2 linked regions of the Archangium violaceum genome follow. The protein of the gene in region 1 binds, or shares a complex with, the protein of each later gene. Links are inferred from orthologs where the notes say so. Each region holds a gene or a part of one and is shown in the gene's direction. Other genes may lie near its edges.

Region 1 (7,292 bases):
AGTCGCCGGACTTCGTCGGTGACTCGCTGCTGTCCCGGGATGGCGTGCCCCACCGCAACCTGCGCTCGGCCATGAGCGGGCCCTTCACGCCCCGGGGCCTGACGTCCAGTGGGGCCGCGGCCATCTCCGCCGAGGTCGTCGAGGCCTGCGTGGCCGGTCTTCCCTCGCAGGGCGCCTTCTCCCTGCTCTCCCACACCCAGAGGCTCGCGCTCGACGTCATCTTCCGCGTCATGGGCATCGACCGGAGCGAGCTGGGGGCCTGGAACGAGAACTACCGCGAGTTCATCCTCGGGGCCCTGCCCTTCAAGATGGATCTGCCCTTCTCGCCGGCCCGGCGCGCCCGGAAGGGACGGATCTGGCTCGATTCCCGCTTCTCCAAGCTGATCACCGCGGCGCGGGGAAGGCCGGACATGCCGGGCACGCTCTCGGCGCTGCTGGCGGCGCGTGATGAGGAAGGGAAGGCGCTTGGGGATGAGGATCTCATCCAGAACCTGCGCCTGCTGGCCCTGGCGGGCCACGAGACGTCCGCGTCGGTGATGGCGTGGCTGGGCATCGTGCTCGCCCAGCGGCCCGACCTCTGGGAGAAGCTGCGGGAGGAGTCGGTGGCGGCGCCGGGCCTGCCCCGCTCGCCCGAGGATCTCAAGCGTCATCCCTTCGCGGAGGCGATCTTCCGCGAGGTGCTGCGGCTGTATCCGCCCGTGTCGTTGACGGCGCGCCAGGCCAACGAAGACCTGGAGCTCTACGGCAAGCGGGTGCCGCGCGGCACGATGATCACCATCCCCATTGGCACCTACGGCTACGACCCGGCGCTCTTCCCCGAGCCGGAGCGGTTCGATCCCTCGCGCTGGCTGGGGAGGCGCTCGCCCCCGTCGGCCATCGACATCGCGACGTTCGGAGGCGGCCCCCACTTCTGCCTGGGCTACCACCTGGCCTGGATGGAGGTGGTGCAGTTCGCCACGGCGTTCGCTCGGGAGATGGCGCGCCGGGGACTGAGGCCCCAGCTCGCTCCGGGAACGGCTCCTCCCAAGCTGCGGTATCTCCCCTTCGGGCAGCCTCCGAAGAAGACGCACATCGAGATGGTCCGGGCCTGACGTCCGCCGACCCTCACCCCGCCCCTCTCCCAGAGGGAGAGGGAGGTCAGCGGTCGCGCGCCACCTTGAACCTGGCGGTCAGCACCGTGAGGCTGTCCGCCACGTTCTGGAGATCCTGCGCGATGCGCGTGGTGCGACCCGTCGCGTCCACGCCCTGCTTCACCAGCTCCGCCACGTTGCGCGCCCCCTGCACCGCCTGCTCGCTGGACTGACGCTGCTGCCGCGTCGCGATGGTGATCTGCCGCGCCGCCTCGCTCGTGCCGCGCGCCAGCTCGACGATGCGCTGGAACACCGCCGAGGCCTGCTCCGCCACCTCCACGCCGCGGTCGCTCGTGGCCATGCCCACGCGCGCCTTGGTGGCCGCCTCGTTGCCCGAGTCCTGCACCTTCTCCACGATGCGCGCGATGTCCCGCGCCGAGGCCGACACGTTCTCCGCCAGCTTGCGCATCTCCGCCGCCACCAGCGAGAAGCCCCGCCCCACCTCGCCCGCCTTCGTGCCCTCCAGCGCCGCGTTCAGCGCCAGCAGGTCCGAACGCTCCGCCACCTGGTTGATGACCTGGGCGATCTTCGACACCTGTTGCAGATCCTGGTTGAGGCCCACGATGGCGTCCGCCACGCCCTTGGACTCCATGCGGATGTCGTTGATGCCCGCCACCACCTGCGCCACCACCGCCATCGCCTCGGCCACCGCCTCGTGCGTGCGCCGCGCGCTGGACTCCACCACCTCGGTGGAGCTGGAGATCTGTTCCGCCGTGCGGCTCAGCTCCTCGAAGGTCGCGGCGATCTGCTGCGCGTACGCCGCCTGCTGGCTGATGACGTGCTCCTGATCCGCGGACGCTCCCGTCAGCCCCCGCGAGGCGCTGGAGAGCTGCTCCAGCCGCGCCAGCAGCTCCGTCACCGTGCCGCGCAGCGTGCCCAGCATCTCGTTGAAGGAGTGCGCCATCAGCCGCACCTCTCCCGCCGAGGCCACGTCCACCTCGCTGAGGGACACGTCGCCCTGCGCCACCTCGTGCGCCGCCTGTGTCATGCGCGTCACCGGCTCGGCGATGGCCCGCCCGATGAAGAACGCGATGAACAGGCCCACCACCGTGGCCCCCAGGTACGCCATGAAGCTCGGCATACGCGTGGCGCCCGCCTCCGCCCTCACCTTGGCGGCGTCCATGCCCACCGCGTAGACACGGCCATCCGGCAGGGAGCAGTACGCCACCGGCGCATCCTGCAGATCCATCGTCTCGCAGCCCGGGCCTGCCTTCAACGCGCGCTTGAGCCCCTGCGGGACGGGGCCGCGATCGAACATCACCGTGCCATCGCTCGCCAGCAACGCCTGGAAGGACACGGAGCCCGACTGCTCCACCCGGTCGAAGATGCGCGTGAGCTGCTTCATCTCCCACGTCTCCGCGCTCTGGGCCCCCGAGGACGCCTTCGACATGGGCTCGCCCTGCTCCATCAGGAGCGCGATCCCATCCGAGGCGAGCATCCCCACGGCCTTCGCGCGATCCTCGAGTTTCCCCAGCCCGACTTCCTCCTGCTGCTTCGGGAAGTAGACGCTGCTGAACAGGGCCAGGGCGAGGCTGGGAACCAGCACCGCGAACGCCACCTGCCAGCGCAAACTGAGCCGACCCCACATGCTCGGGCTCTCTCCTGTATCGATCGGGAAAAGCGCCCCCGGTTGTCGCGGGCGCGCCAGGGTGTGACCCTAGGCGTCCCGTGTGCGGAGCGTCAAACCCCCGCCCCCTGGCCGCTCGCGGAGGAGCAGGCGGGGAGACAGGCTCCTCCACCGGCTTTCCACTGTCATGTCCAGGGGTTGGATCTCCGGGCTTCCCCATTGACACGGCCCCCTTGTGTCCCTAGGGTCCGCCGCGAAATGGATCCCACGACCAACCCCCTCGCCTCCTACCTGCCGCTGGCCGTCGTGCTGCTGCTGGCGGGCGTGCTGGCGCTCGTCATCGTGCAGCTGGCCTCCATGCTGGGCCCCAGGCGTCCGAGCTCCATCAAGTCCACGGCCTTCGAGGCCGGCTCCGAGAGCAGCGGTCCCGCGCGCCAGCGCTTCGCGGTGAAGTTCTACGTGGTGGCCCTCCTCTTCATCGTGTTCGACGTCGAGGCGGTGTTCCTGTACCCCTGGGCGGTGAACTTCCAGGCGCTCGGCTGGTTCGGCTACGTGGAGATGCTGGTTTTCGCGGCGACCCTCGTGGTGGGCCTTATCTATATCTGGAAGAAGGGTGCTCTCGAGTGGGAGCACTGAGAAACGACCATGGCTGAATCCGATATCGCCCCCGTACTGACCACCCGCCGCGATGACGCGATGGGCTTCTTCGAGCGGATGGTCTCCAAGGGCCTGGGCTGGGCGCGCAAGTACTCGCTCTTCACCTACCCGTTCGCCACCGCGTGCTGCGGCATGGAATTCATGTCCGTGTCCGCGGCCCGCCACGACATCGCCCGCTTCGGCGCCGAGTTCCCCCGGTTCTCTCCGCGCCAGGCCGACATGCTGATGGTGATCGGCACCATCAACCTCAAGCAGGCCCCCATCCTCAAGCGCGTCTACGAGCAGATGTGCGAGCCCAAGTGGGTCGTCGCCTTCGGCGTGTGCGCCTCGTCCGGTGGCTTCTACGACAACTACGCGGTGCTACAGGGCATCGACCGCGTCATCCCGGTGGACGTCTACATCCCCGGCTGCCCGCCGCGCCCCGAGCAGGTGCTCGACGGTCTCAAGCTGCTGCAGGACAAGATCGGCAACCAGACGCACAAGGCCGGTCACCGCGCTCCGGCCCCGCACGATCTGCTGGCCGGCCAGTACAACCTCACCAAGTAGGCAGCCGCGCACCGCTGGTGCCGGCCCCGGGCCCCGCGAACCTCCTCGGAGGTGGCGGGGCCCTCGCTTTTGCACCGGATGTGCACACACCCGGGGGTACGTGCGAGGATGCGCGTACACCCCCAACACGGCCGAGACCGAGTGGACGAGTCCAGGCAGAGACGCGCTTCGCTCTCCGAGTTCCTGAGGGAGCCGGTGGGCAAGGCCATCGAGGCCGAACGGCGGCACAACGCCGAGCGGCTGGCGCTGGTGCGCCTGCTGGGCGTGTCCGCCATCCTGGCCATCTCCACGTACCAGGCGCGGGTGCAGGGACTGGCGGACTGGGAGGTGTACCTCGTCCCCATGGGGGCCTACTGGCTGTGCACCGTGGCCACACTGGTGGGTGTGCTGCGCTCGGCGCTCGTGGCGAGCTGGGCCGGACTGTCCCTGGCGGTGGTGGACGCGCCGGCCATCTACTGGCTGCAGCACCTGGCCATCCCCGTCTCCCCTTCTCCCGGAGGCGTGGCCGGCTTCACCCTGGGTATCTACACCGCGCTCATCGTCATCTCCGCCCTGTCGCTGCGCCGCACGGTGACGTTCACCGTGACGGGCGTGGCGGCCCTGGCCGAGTGGTATCTGCAGGCCGAGGCCTCCATCGGCGTGGGCGCGCGCCTGGTGGGGGCGGTGGTGCTGATGATGACGGCGGGTGCCGCGAACTACCTCTTCCACCGCATCCGCATGCTCGTCTCCGAGCTGACGCACGAGGAGCTCCAGCGCGCCCAGCTCGGCCGCTACTTCTCCCCCGCGGTGGCCGAGCGCCTGCAGGACCTGGCCTCGCCGGTGTCCACCCCCGAGCTGCGCGAAGTGACAATCCTCTTCGCGGACCTGCGGGACTTCACCGCGCTCAGCGAGCGGCTGTCTCCCGAGGCGGTGGTGGCCATCCTCAACGAGTACTACGGCCGCATGGTGGAGGTGGTGTTCCGCCACGGTGGCACGCTCGACAAGTTCATCGGGGACGCACTCATGGTGTACTTCGGCGCCCCCCTGCCCGAGCCGGAGCACGCCCGGCGGGCCGTGGAGTGCGCGCTGGAGATGATGCGCGAGCTGGAGGCGGTGAACGGCGAGCGGCTCGCCCGGGGGGAGCCCGGCCTGCGCATGGGGGTGGGCCTGCACACCGGCCGCGTGGTGCTCGGCAACATCGGCTCCACCGCCCGCCGCCTCGAGTACACCGCCATCGGCGACACGGTGAACCTGGCCAGCCGCATCGAGCAGCTCACCAAGCGGCTCGGGACGCCCGTGCTCGTCTCCCGCAGCACCCGGGACCAGGCGGGCGAGGGCTTCCAGTGGCAGGAGCTGCCCCCCACCCCCGTGGCCGGCAAGAGCGAGCCCGTCTCCACCTTCATTCCCGGGCCCACGCGCGCCCGGGGAGGCAGCGGGGCGGCGGCCTGAAATGCCCGTTCCGGCCCACCGGGGCTTCTGCCTCGCGTAAGTAGCGGGGATGGCTGAGGGATTACGTTGACGCCCCCCGGGGGTCATCCTTATAACGCGCCGGATTCCATAGCCAGCATTGGGGCCCCCTTGAGCACTTTCGCACTGGACAGGGTCACCGCCCAGTTCCCAGAGGCGGTGGCGGAGCGCTACCTCGACCGCACTGGCGGCGCCTGGGCCGTCATCCACGCCGAGCACCTGCCGAAGGTCGCCGCGTTCCTGAAGAACGAGCTCGACTTCAAGCTCTTCACCTCGATCGACGCGGTGGATCGTCTCCACCTCGCGGAGAATGATCCGCGCTTCGAGGTCGTCTACTTCATCTACTCGCTGTCGCGTCACGAGCACGTGCGCCTGAAGGTGCGCGTGAGCGAGGCCAACCCGGAGCTGCCCTCCATCACGCCCATCTTCAAGGGCGCCAACTGGTGGGAGCGCTTCGTCTGGGACTTCTACGGCATCCGTTTCACGGGACACCCGGACCTGCGCCGCGTGTTGCTGTACGAGGAGTTCCAGGGCCATCCGCTCCGCAAGGACTACGCGATGCGCGACCGTCAGCCGCTCATCCCCGAGCGCCCCATCAAGGACATCTTCCGCGGCCCCGGCACCAGCGGCGTCTCCTGATCGCCCGCCCCCACCGGCAGCCCCCCAGAGGACATCATGGCGGACACCCACAAGCCCGCGTCACCCCCCAGTCCCGAAGCGCCCAACCCGGACATCGACGCCTACGCCCACGAGGCGGAGCTGGAGACCCACCTCCAGACCAAGCGGATGTACGTGAACATGGGCCCCTCGCACCCCGCCATGCACGGCACGGTGCGCATGAAGGTGGAGCTCGAGGGCGAGAACATCGCCGAGTCCGATTGCGAGATCGGCTTCCTCCACCGCGGCTTCCAGAAGAGCTGCGAGAACGTCACCTGGACCCAGTGCCTGCCGTACACGGACCGGTTGAACTACGTGTCCGCGATGATGAACAACTTCGGCTTCCTCAACGCCGTAGAGAAGCTCATCGGCCTGGAGATTCCGGAGCGCGCCCAGTACATCCGCGTCATCGGGTCCGAGCTGCACCGCATCCATGATCACCTGACGTGCGTGGGCGCCACGGGCATGGAGCTGGGCGGCTTCGCCCCGTTCCTCTTCGCCGTCGAGGCGCGCGAGCTCATCATGGACCGCGTCGCCGAGCTGACGGGCGCGCGGCTCACCACCAACTTCGGCCGCATCGGCGGAATGAACCGCGATCTGCCCGAGGGGTGGATCGAGAAGGTCCACAAGACGCTGGACAAGGTCATGGAGCTGGTCACGGAGATCGACGGGCTGCTCACGCGCAACCGCATCTTCGTGGATCGCACCAAGGACACGGGCGTCATCAGCGCCGAGGACGCCATCGACTACGGCTGGACGGGCCCCTGCCTGCGCGCCTGCGGCATCAACTACGACATCCGCAAGGCCAAGCCGTACTGGGTGTACGACCGCTTCGACTTCGACATCCCCATCGGCGAGAGGGGCGACAACTTCGATCGCTACCTGATGCGCATCGAGGAGATGAAGCAGTCCGAGCGCATCCTGCGCCAGGCGCTGAAGACGATTCCGGGCGGCCCCATCATCCTGGACGACTGGCGCATCGCGCTGCCGCCCAAGCCCGAGGTGTACGGCACCATCGAGGGCGTCATCTCGCACTTCAAGCTGGTGATGGAGGGCATCCAGGTGCCCGCCGGCGAGGTGTACGACGCCACCGAGGCCGCCAACGGCGAGCTGGGCTGGTACATGGTGAGCGACGGAGGCGGCCGGCCGTACAAGGTCCACGTGCGCGCGCCGGGCTACCCCATCCTGTCCGCCGTGCCCTCCATCATCAAGGGCAAGATGCTGGCGGACCTCATTCCCACCTTTGACACGATCAACATGATCGGCGGCGAGGTCGAGCAGTGAGCGAC
Region 2 (7,430 bases), 2.3 Mb from region 1 along the record:
CGCCGGCCGAGGTGTTCTCCCCCGAGGAGATGCAGCGGCTGCAGACGGTGCAGGTCAACCAGGAGAAGAGCTCCAAGATTCTGCGCGCCCTGCTCGAGCTGCTGCTGGAGAAGGGCGCCCTCCAGCAGAAGGAGCTGGCGGCGCGCATGCGCGCCTCGTGAGCCGCCCTACCCGAGCACCTCCTGGAGCTCGCGAGCGGTGAGTCCCAGGAGGTAGAGGATGGTGTCCAGGCCTCCGGCGGAGATGGAGGTATCGGCCGCCTGACGCAGCTTGGGCTTGGCGCGGAAGGCGATGCCCAGACCCGCGCGCTCCAGCATCAGCAGGTCGTTGGCGCCGTCGCCCACCGCGATGACCTGGTCGAGAAGGATGCCCTCCGCCTGGGCAATGCTCTCCAGCAGCTCCGCCTTGCGGCGCGCGTTGACGATGGGTCCGAGCGTGCGCCCGGTGAGCTTGCCATCCGCCTCCTCCAGCATGTTGGAGTGGGCGTAGTCGATGCCCAGCCGCGCCTTGAGGGCCTCGGCCGCCACGGAGAAGCCGCCGCTGATGATGGCGGTGCGGTAGCCCAGCCGCTTGAGCACCCGGATGAGCGTCTCCGCGCCCTGGGTGAGCGGGAGGTTGGCGGCGATGTCCCGCAGCACCTTCGCGTCCATCCCCTTCAGCAGCGCCACGCGCTGGCGCAGGGACTCGTCGTAGTCCATCTCCCCGTGCATGGCGCGCTCGGTGATGCGCACCACCTGCTCGCCCACCCCGTACGCCCGCGCCAGCTCGTCGATGACCTCGATGCGGATGAGCGTGGAGTCCATGTCCATCACCACCAGCCGCTTGCTGCGCCGGTAGAGGCTCTCGCGCTGCAGCGCCACGTCGAAGGCGCTGGTGGACATGGCCAGCTCCAGCAACGAGCGCTTGAGCTCCTCTGGATCCCTCTCCGGCGGCAGGGCGATGTGGATCTCCACCGAGCCGAGCTCCGCGTCGGACAGGCGGTTGATGCGCTCGATGTTGGCCCCGTGCCGGGCCAGGCGCTCGGCGACGGCGTGCAGCTCGCGGGCCCCCAGGGAGCCCACCACGGTGACGACATGGCGGCTGCGGCTCGGGCCGACGGGAGTGCTCGGCCCTTCCACCGGCTTGAAGTCCAGCGACATGCCGAGCTCCTTCGCCGCGAAGAGCAGCTCCTTGAGGACGCTGCGCGTCTCGGGCAGGCGCACCAGCAGGGACAGGGTGAGCTGGCCATGCACCACCACCTGCTCGATGTCGAGCAGTACCGCGCCCACCTCGGAGAGGATGCCGGTCAAGCGGGCCAGGATGCCGGGCTCGTCCCGTCCGGTGACGGTGACGAGCACGGAGTCTTGCGAATTCGTGCTGTTGCTCATGGAGGACGAGTTTTACAGCCTGGCCCGTCCACCGCGAGCACTCGTTACTGCGGCTCGGAGGACAGGATGAGGTCGCCCCTGGCGAGGAACTGCGCCTCGGTGAAGGACTTGTAGAAGTCCTCCAGCATCGTGTCGATGTCCGGGTAGCGCTGGTCCACCCGGTCATGGGTCATCTTGTCGAAGATGGCGTCCAGGCCAGCGGGGGCCTCGGGGTTGACCTCGGAGGGCAGCGGCGAGCGGCGGCCGGGAATCTGCCCGGTGAGCATCTCGTAGAGGATGATGCCCAGCCCGTAGACGTCCGAGGCGGGGCCGGCGTCCTTCGCGCGCTGCGGCTGGAGGAGCTCGGGGGCCAGGTACGCCATGCCACCGGCGCCCACGAAGACCTGGGGCAAGCCCTTGGAGGCGTCCTGCTCCACCACGCGGCTCAGGCCGAAGTCGCCCAGCTTCGCGTTGCCGTAGAGATCGAAGAGGACGTTCTCCGGCTTGAGGTTGTGGTGCGTGAGGCCCACGGCGTGCGCGGCGCGCAGCGCGTAGGCGAGTTGCAGGAAGCAGCGCATGGCGAAGGGCACCGGCACGCCCCTGCCCCCGCCCTCCTCCAGCTTGTCCTTGAGGCTGCCGTGCAGCAGCTCCAGCACGTAGTACGGCCGGGCGGCCTCCGCGTTCTGGTCCAGCACCTGGATGATGCCCGGGTGGCGCACCTGGGCCTGCGCGCACAGCTCCTTCTTCAGCCGCTTGAGCACCTCGCCGCGCTGCAGGAAGGAGAAGTAGCCGAAGATGTCCTTGAGCTCCTTGACGCAGATGTCCAGCCCGAGCGCGTTGAAGCGGCCCTTGTAGGCGGTACCGAGCGGCCCGGAGCCGATGGCCTCGAGCTTCTGGTAGCGCTGGTCCAGCACCTCGGCGGCGGCCTTGGGAGCGGGAGAGGTGGCCAGCGGAGGGACGGGCGCGGGGGCGGGAGCGGGCATCGGAGCGGGAGGCGCGACGGGAGCGGCGGGGGGAACGGGCACGGCGGGCGGCAGGGGGACGGCCTCGTTGCGCATGCTCGCCACCGGGGGAGGCACCGGCACGGACGGAGGCAGCGGCACCTCCAGCGCCACGGACGCACGAGCCCTCGGCAGCGCGGGCGGCTGCTCCACGGGCGGCAGCATCTCGTTCTCCTCCAGGAGGATGTCCGGCGGGGGAGGCGGCATGCTCGGGTCGTCCTCCTCCTCGCCGGTCACGACGGAGTCGTCGTCCCCGAGCAGCTGCTCGGCGAAGAACTCGTCCACCTCCAGGGAGAACTTCTCCTGCAGCTCGCCATCCACCACGCGCTCACCCGGCTCGGTGAGACGCAGCTGCGCCTCCCGCGGGTCCAGCGCGATGTAGAGGTACTTGCGAAGGAAGAGATAGTAGCTGTCGAACTCCAGCGAGACGGAGGGCTCGAGCGAGGCCTTCACATCGGCCAGCTTGTTCGAGCGCCCCAGACGGCCGTTCTCCCTCAGACTCTGGAGGATGAACAGCGCCTCGCCGCAGACGGTGTCGCGGTGGATGGCGGGCTTGGGCATGCGAGCCGGACTCTAGCCGTCCCGGCACCCCGCCTCAAAGCGAGCCTCCCCGCCGACTGTCAGGGAATGTGAAGCAGCTGCTTCACGGTCTCCAGCACTTCCTGGAAGCGCACGGGCTTGCGCAGGTAGATGTCCACGCCCAGCTGCATGGCGCGCTCTCGCGCCTCGGGACCGCCCGCGGAGATGGCCACCACGGGAATGGACTTGAGCGGCTCCTCGGCGCGGATGCGCTCGATGAGCGCGAAGCCGTCCATCACCGGCATGTACAGGTCCGTCATCACCAGGCTGAAGCGGCTGGAGCGCAGGGCCTGCAGCGCGTGGTGCCCATCCGGGGAGAAGTGGACCTCCAGCGGCACCTTGCCCGCCAGCTCGCCGCTCGCCAGCTTCTTGAGCACGTAGCTGTACATCTCGACGATGTGCGGGTTGTCCTCGACGATGAGGACACGGTAGCCCTCGGCGGGGAGCGCCTTCGGGTCCGACGCGCGGGTCTGTCCTGCCGAACTCAAGATTTCACCCAATCGCTGCCGGTCCTGATCGCGCACCACCCGGATGCCGACACCACCCGGCGCCTCGGCCGACGCTGGCCGTATCCAGGCCACCGTCCCCACGACTTCTACCGGATTCAGCAGCCCCGGGAAAGAAAGTGCCAACCCCACCTCTTCACCGGCCGTGAAGGCACGGTCCGTCTGCACGAAGATCCCCCCCTTGGAGAGGTTCTCCGTCACGGCCGCCATCCGAGCCTGATCCGGGAAACGCACCCGCAGCACGAGCGGCACTCGGGGCTCATCTCGCTTGTCGTCTGATCCCCGATTCATAACAAGGGGTTGAAATCGCTCGGCATTTCGCTGATGGGACGGAGTGTAGCTCCGAGGGTTTATGTTGACAACGCGGCCATTCGAGCCTTACGAAGCGCCCGCCATGGCGGAGCCCCTGTTCACCCCCGAAGAGCAGAAGAAGTTCGACGCGGAGATCGCGGAGATCCTCTCGCACTACCCCGCGGATCGGAAGAGCGCAGCGATGCTACCCGCGCTCCGACTGCTGCAGGAGTTGAAAGGTTGGCTGCCCCCCGAGGGACTCAAGCTGGTCGCCAGCCGGTTGAACGTCACGCCCGAGCGCGCCTACGAGGTGGCGAGCTTCTACGTGATGTACCACCTCAAGAAGCCCGGGAAGTACACCGTCGACGTCTGCACCAATCTCTCCTGCTCCCTCTGGGGCGCGGAGAAGATGCTCGCCTACCTGGAGCAGAAGCTCGGGTTGAAGGCCGGTGAGTCGAACGAGCGCTTCTTCCTGCGCGAGACCGAGTGCCTGGCCTCTTGCGGCACCGCGCCGTGCCTGCAAATCAACGAGGAGCACCACGAGAGCCTGACGAAGGCCAAGGTCGACGCGATCTTCGACAAGCTCCCCTGAACTCCTGCATCAAGGAACCTGATTCCATGGCGACAACGGCATTTGAACCGATCATCTCGAGCGCCTGGGGGAAGCCCAACTCCTGGACGCTGGATGAGTACAAGAAGCGCGGGGGCTACAAGGGGCTGGAGAAGGCCCTGGAGCTGGCGCCGGCGCAGATCATCGACGAGGTGAAGAAGTCCAACCTCCGCGGGCGCGGCGGAGCCGGCTTCCCCACGGGCCTCAAGTGGAGCTTCGTCCCCAAGGACAGCCCCAAGCCCAAGTACCTCGCGGTCAACGGCGACGAGTCCGAGCCGGGCACCTTCAAGGACCGCTACATCCTCGAGAACGACCCGCACATGATGCTGGAGGGCATCGCCATCGCGTCCTACGCGCTGGGCGTGCACACCTGCTACGTGTACCTGCGCGGTGAGTTCAAGCTCCAGGCGGAGCGCGCCAACGCGGCCATCAAGGAGGCCTACGCCGCCGGCATCTTCGGCAAGAAGATGCTGGGCAAGGACTACCAGCTGGACTGCTACGTGGTGCGCGGCGCGGGCGCCTACATCTGCGGCGAGGAGACGGCGCTGCTCGAGAGCCTCGAGGGCAAGAAGGGCTGGCCCCGTCTCAAGCCGCCGTTCCCCGCGGTGGTGGGCCTGTTCGGCTGCCCCACGGTGGTCAACAACGTGGAGACGCTCGCCAGCGTGCCCCACGTGTTCACCCGCGGCTCGGCCTGGTACGCCGGCCTGGGCACCGACAAGTCGGGTGGCACCCGCCTGGTGTGCCTGTCCGGCACGGTGAACCGGCCGGGCGTCTACGAGGTGCCGCTGGAGGCGACGTTCACCCAGCTCATCTTCGACGACAAGTACGGCCGGGGCCTGCCCGCGGGTCGCAAGATAAAGGCCGTCATCCCGGGCGGCTCGTCGGCACCCATCCTCAGCCCGGACGAGCTGGACATCGCCATGGAGTTCGAGGCCGTCAAGGTGAAGCAGACCATGGCGGGCTCTGGCGGCGTCATCGTCATGGACGACACCACCTGCATGGTGCGCAGCCTGTGGCGCGTGGCCCGCTTCTACGCCGAGGAGTCGTGCGGCCAGTGCACGCCGTGCCGCGAGGGTACCCCGTGGCAGACGCGCCTCCTGCGGAAGATCGAAGAGGGCCGCGGCGAGCCGGGTGACGTGGAGATCCTCAGCAACGTGGCGTCCTCCATCGCGCCCTACCCGCCCATCGGTCTGGGCAACACCATCTGCGCGCTGGGCGATGCCGCGGCGCTGCCGACGCATTCCTTCCTCATGCGCTTCCGCGACGAGTTCGAGGCGCACATCCGCGAGCACCGCTGCCCGTTCGGCGACAAGCCCTGGGGCGCGTTCGGAGAGTGGTCGTGAACATCGAGCTGATTCTCTTCGGAGCCTTCGCGCTCCTGACGCTGCTGTCGGCCGGGCTGGTCATCTTCGCCAAGAGCCCCATCAGCTCCGCCATGTCGCTGGTGGCCACGTTCTTCTTCCTGGCCGGCATCTACGTGCTGCTGTGGGCCCACACCGTGGCGGTGCTGCAGGTGCTGGTCTACGCGGGCGCCATCATGGTGCTCTTCCTCTTCGTCATCATGCTGCTCAACCTGGGCGAGTCCACCTCGACCGGGCCGCGGCTGACGCTCTCGCGGATTGCGGGCGGGGCGGCGGCGGCGGGGCTGCTGGCGGTGCTGGTGGTGGCCATCTGGCGGATTCCGGAGCGCGTCGAGACGTTCACCGGCCCGCAGGCGGTGGCCAACGGCTTCGGCACCCTGGCGGTCATCGGCCAGACCATCTACACCAAGTGGCTGCTGCCCTTCGAGGCCGTCAGCCTCCTGCTGCTGGTGGGCATGGTGGGCGCGGTGGTGGTGGCCAAGTCGCGGATTTGAGCCCGTCCCCTTCAACCCTCTGCTAGAAGGCGGGCGGCGCTCGCCCTCCCCAAGTCCGGCCATGGTCCCGATCTCGTACTACCTGATCCTCGCCGCAGCCCTGTTCTGCCTCGGCATGTTCGGCGTGCTCATCCGCCGCAACGCCCTGGTGGTGTTCATGTGCGTGGAGCTGATGCTCAACGCGGCGAACCTGACGTTCCTCGCCTTCGCCAAACAGAACGGCAACCTGACGGGCCACGTGTCCGCCTTCTTCGTGATCGCGGTCGCGGCGGCCGAGGCTTCCATCGGCCTGGCCATCGTCATCGCCGTGTTCCGCAGCCGAGGCACCGTCAACATCGACGAAATCCGGACGATGAAGCACTGACGGCCCGGCCCCTCCTTCCGCCCTAGAGAGCCCCTCTGCCCATGGAAGCCCTCAAGCAATTCTTCATGACCGCGCCGGTGGAACCCGCCATCTTCGCGCAGTCCCTGTGGCTCATCATCGCGCTGCCGCTGTTGGGCGCGTTCGTGTGCGGCGTGTTCGGCAAGATGCTGGGCCGCGGCAACGTCCACCTCATCGCGTGCGCGACGGTGGCCGGTTCCTTCGTGCTGTCCGTGCTGGCCTTCTGGTGCGTCAGCCACGTGCAGGGCGGCTCGCCGGTGGCCATGGAGAGCGTCTACTCGCCCAACGCCATCCGCTACGCCATCGGCTACGACTACGGCACCTGGTTCTCCGTCGGCACCTTCCGGGTGAACTTCGGCCTGCTGGTGGACCACCTGTCCGGAACGCTCCTGCTGGTCATCACCGGCGTGGGCTTCCTCATCCACCTGTACTCCACCAGCTACATGGAGCACGACGACGGGTACTGGCGGTACTTCGCGTACCTCAACCTGTTCGTGGCGGCGATGCTCACGCTGGTGCTCGCCGACAACCTCGTCCTGCTCTTCGTGGGCTGGGAGGGCGTCGGTATGGCCAGCTACCTGCTCATCGGGTTCTGGTACACGGACGCGGCCAAGGCCTGGGCGGGACGCAAGGCGTTCATCACCAACCGCATCGGTGACTTCGCGTTCCTCATCGCCACCTTCCTCATCGTGCTGCTGGTCAGCGCCTTCAACAGCCAGGCGAACGTGGCCAACTTCACCACGGTGAGCGGTGCCGCCGAGACCGCCCAGGTGCGCTTCCGCGAGGGCCAGCAGCTCAAGGGCCCCGTGGCCTTCCAGGGCCTCGAGGTCCTGGCCAACGCGCTGCCGCAGAACGCGGAG

The links.
Region 2: the proteins of JRI60_RS33890 (region 1) and JRI60_RS43190 are in contact, whole or in part, in a cryo-EM structure (PDB 7NYH), measured with the Escherichia coli proteins. The link is inferred for Archangium violaceum from one-to-one orthologs.

The regions. Positions count from the first base shown.
Region 1 is NZ_CP069396.1:8,532,194-8,539,485, forward strand. What follows is about bases 1,783-4,644. They hold JRI60_RS33890 (NADH-quinone oxidoreductase subunit A), read left to right. Parts: upstream 1,783-2,955; coding sequence 2,956-3,333; downstream 3,334-4,644. Other genes in these bases: JRI60_RS33885 (methyl-accepting chemotaxis protein), read right to left, coding at 1,783-2,718; JRI60_RS33895 (NADH-quinone oxidoreductase subunit B), read left to right, coding at 3,343-3,900; JRI60_RS33900 (adenylate/guanylate cyclase domain-containing protein), read left to right, coding at 4,042-4,644. Also shown: JRI60_RS33880 (cytochrome P450), read left to right, coding at 1-1,091; more of JRI60_RS33885, read right to left, coding at 1,138-1,782; more of JRI60_RS33900, read left to right, coding at 4,645-5,328; JRI60_RS33905 (NADH-quinone oxidoreductase subunit C), read left to right, coding at 5,473-5,985; nuoD (NADH dehydrogenase (quinone) subunit D), read left to right, coding at 6,022-7,287; JRI60_RS33915 (2Fe-2S iron-sulfur cluster-binding protein), read left to right, coding at 7,284-7,292. UniProt on the Escherichia coli protein: NDH-1 shuttles electrons from NADH, via FMN and iron-sulfur (Fe-S) centers, to quinones in the respiratory chain. The immediate electron acceptor for the enzyme in this species is believed to be ubiquinone.
Region 2 is NZ_CP069396.1:10,851,224-10,858,653, forward strand. The notes cover bases 4,431-7,430. They hold JRI60_RS43190 (NADH-quinone oxidoreductase subunit J), read left to right. Parts: upstream 4,431-5,672; coding sequence 5,673-6,188; downstream 6,189-7,430. Other genes in these bases: nuoF (NADH-quinone oxidoreductase subunit NuoF), read left to right, coding at 4,431-5,676; nuoK (NADH-quinone oxidoreductase subunit NuoK), read left to right, coding at 6,250-6,552; nuoL (NADH-quinone oxidoreductase subunit L), read left to right, coding at 6,594-7,430. Also shown: JRI60_RS43160 (general secretion pathway protein GspE), read left to right, coding at 1-161; phosphoserine phosphatase SerB, read right to left, coding at 168-1,367; JRI60_RS43170 (serine/threonine-protein kinase), read right to left, coding at 1,412-2,908; JRI60_RS43175 (TIGR02266 family protein), read right to left, coding at 2,968-3,723; nuoE (complex I 24 kDa subunit family protein), read left to right, coding at 3,827-4,315; more of nuoF, read left to right, coding at 4,342-4,430. UniProt on the Escherichia coli protein: NDH-1 shuttles electrons from NADH, via FMN and iron-sulfur (Fe-S) centers, to quinones in the respiratory chain. The immediate electron acceptor for the enzyme in this species is believed to be ubiquinone.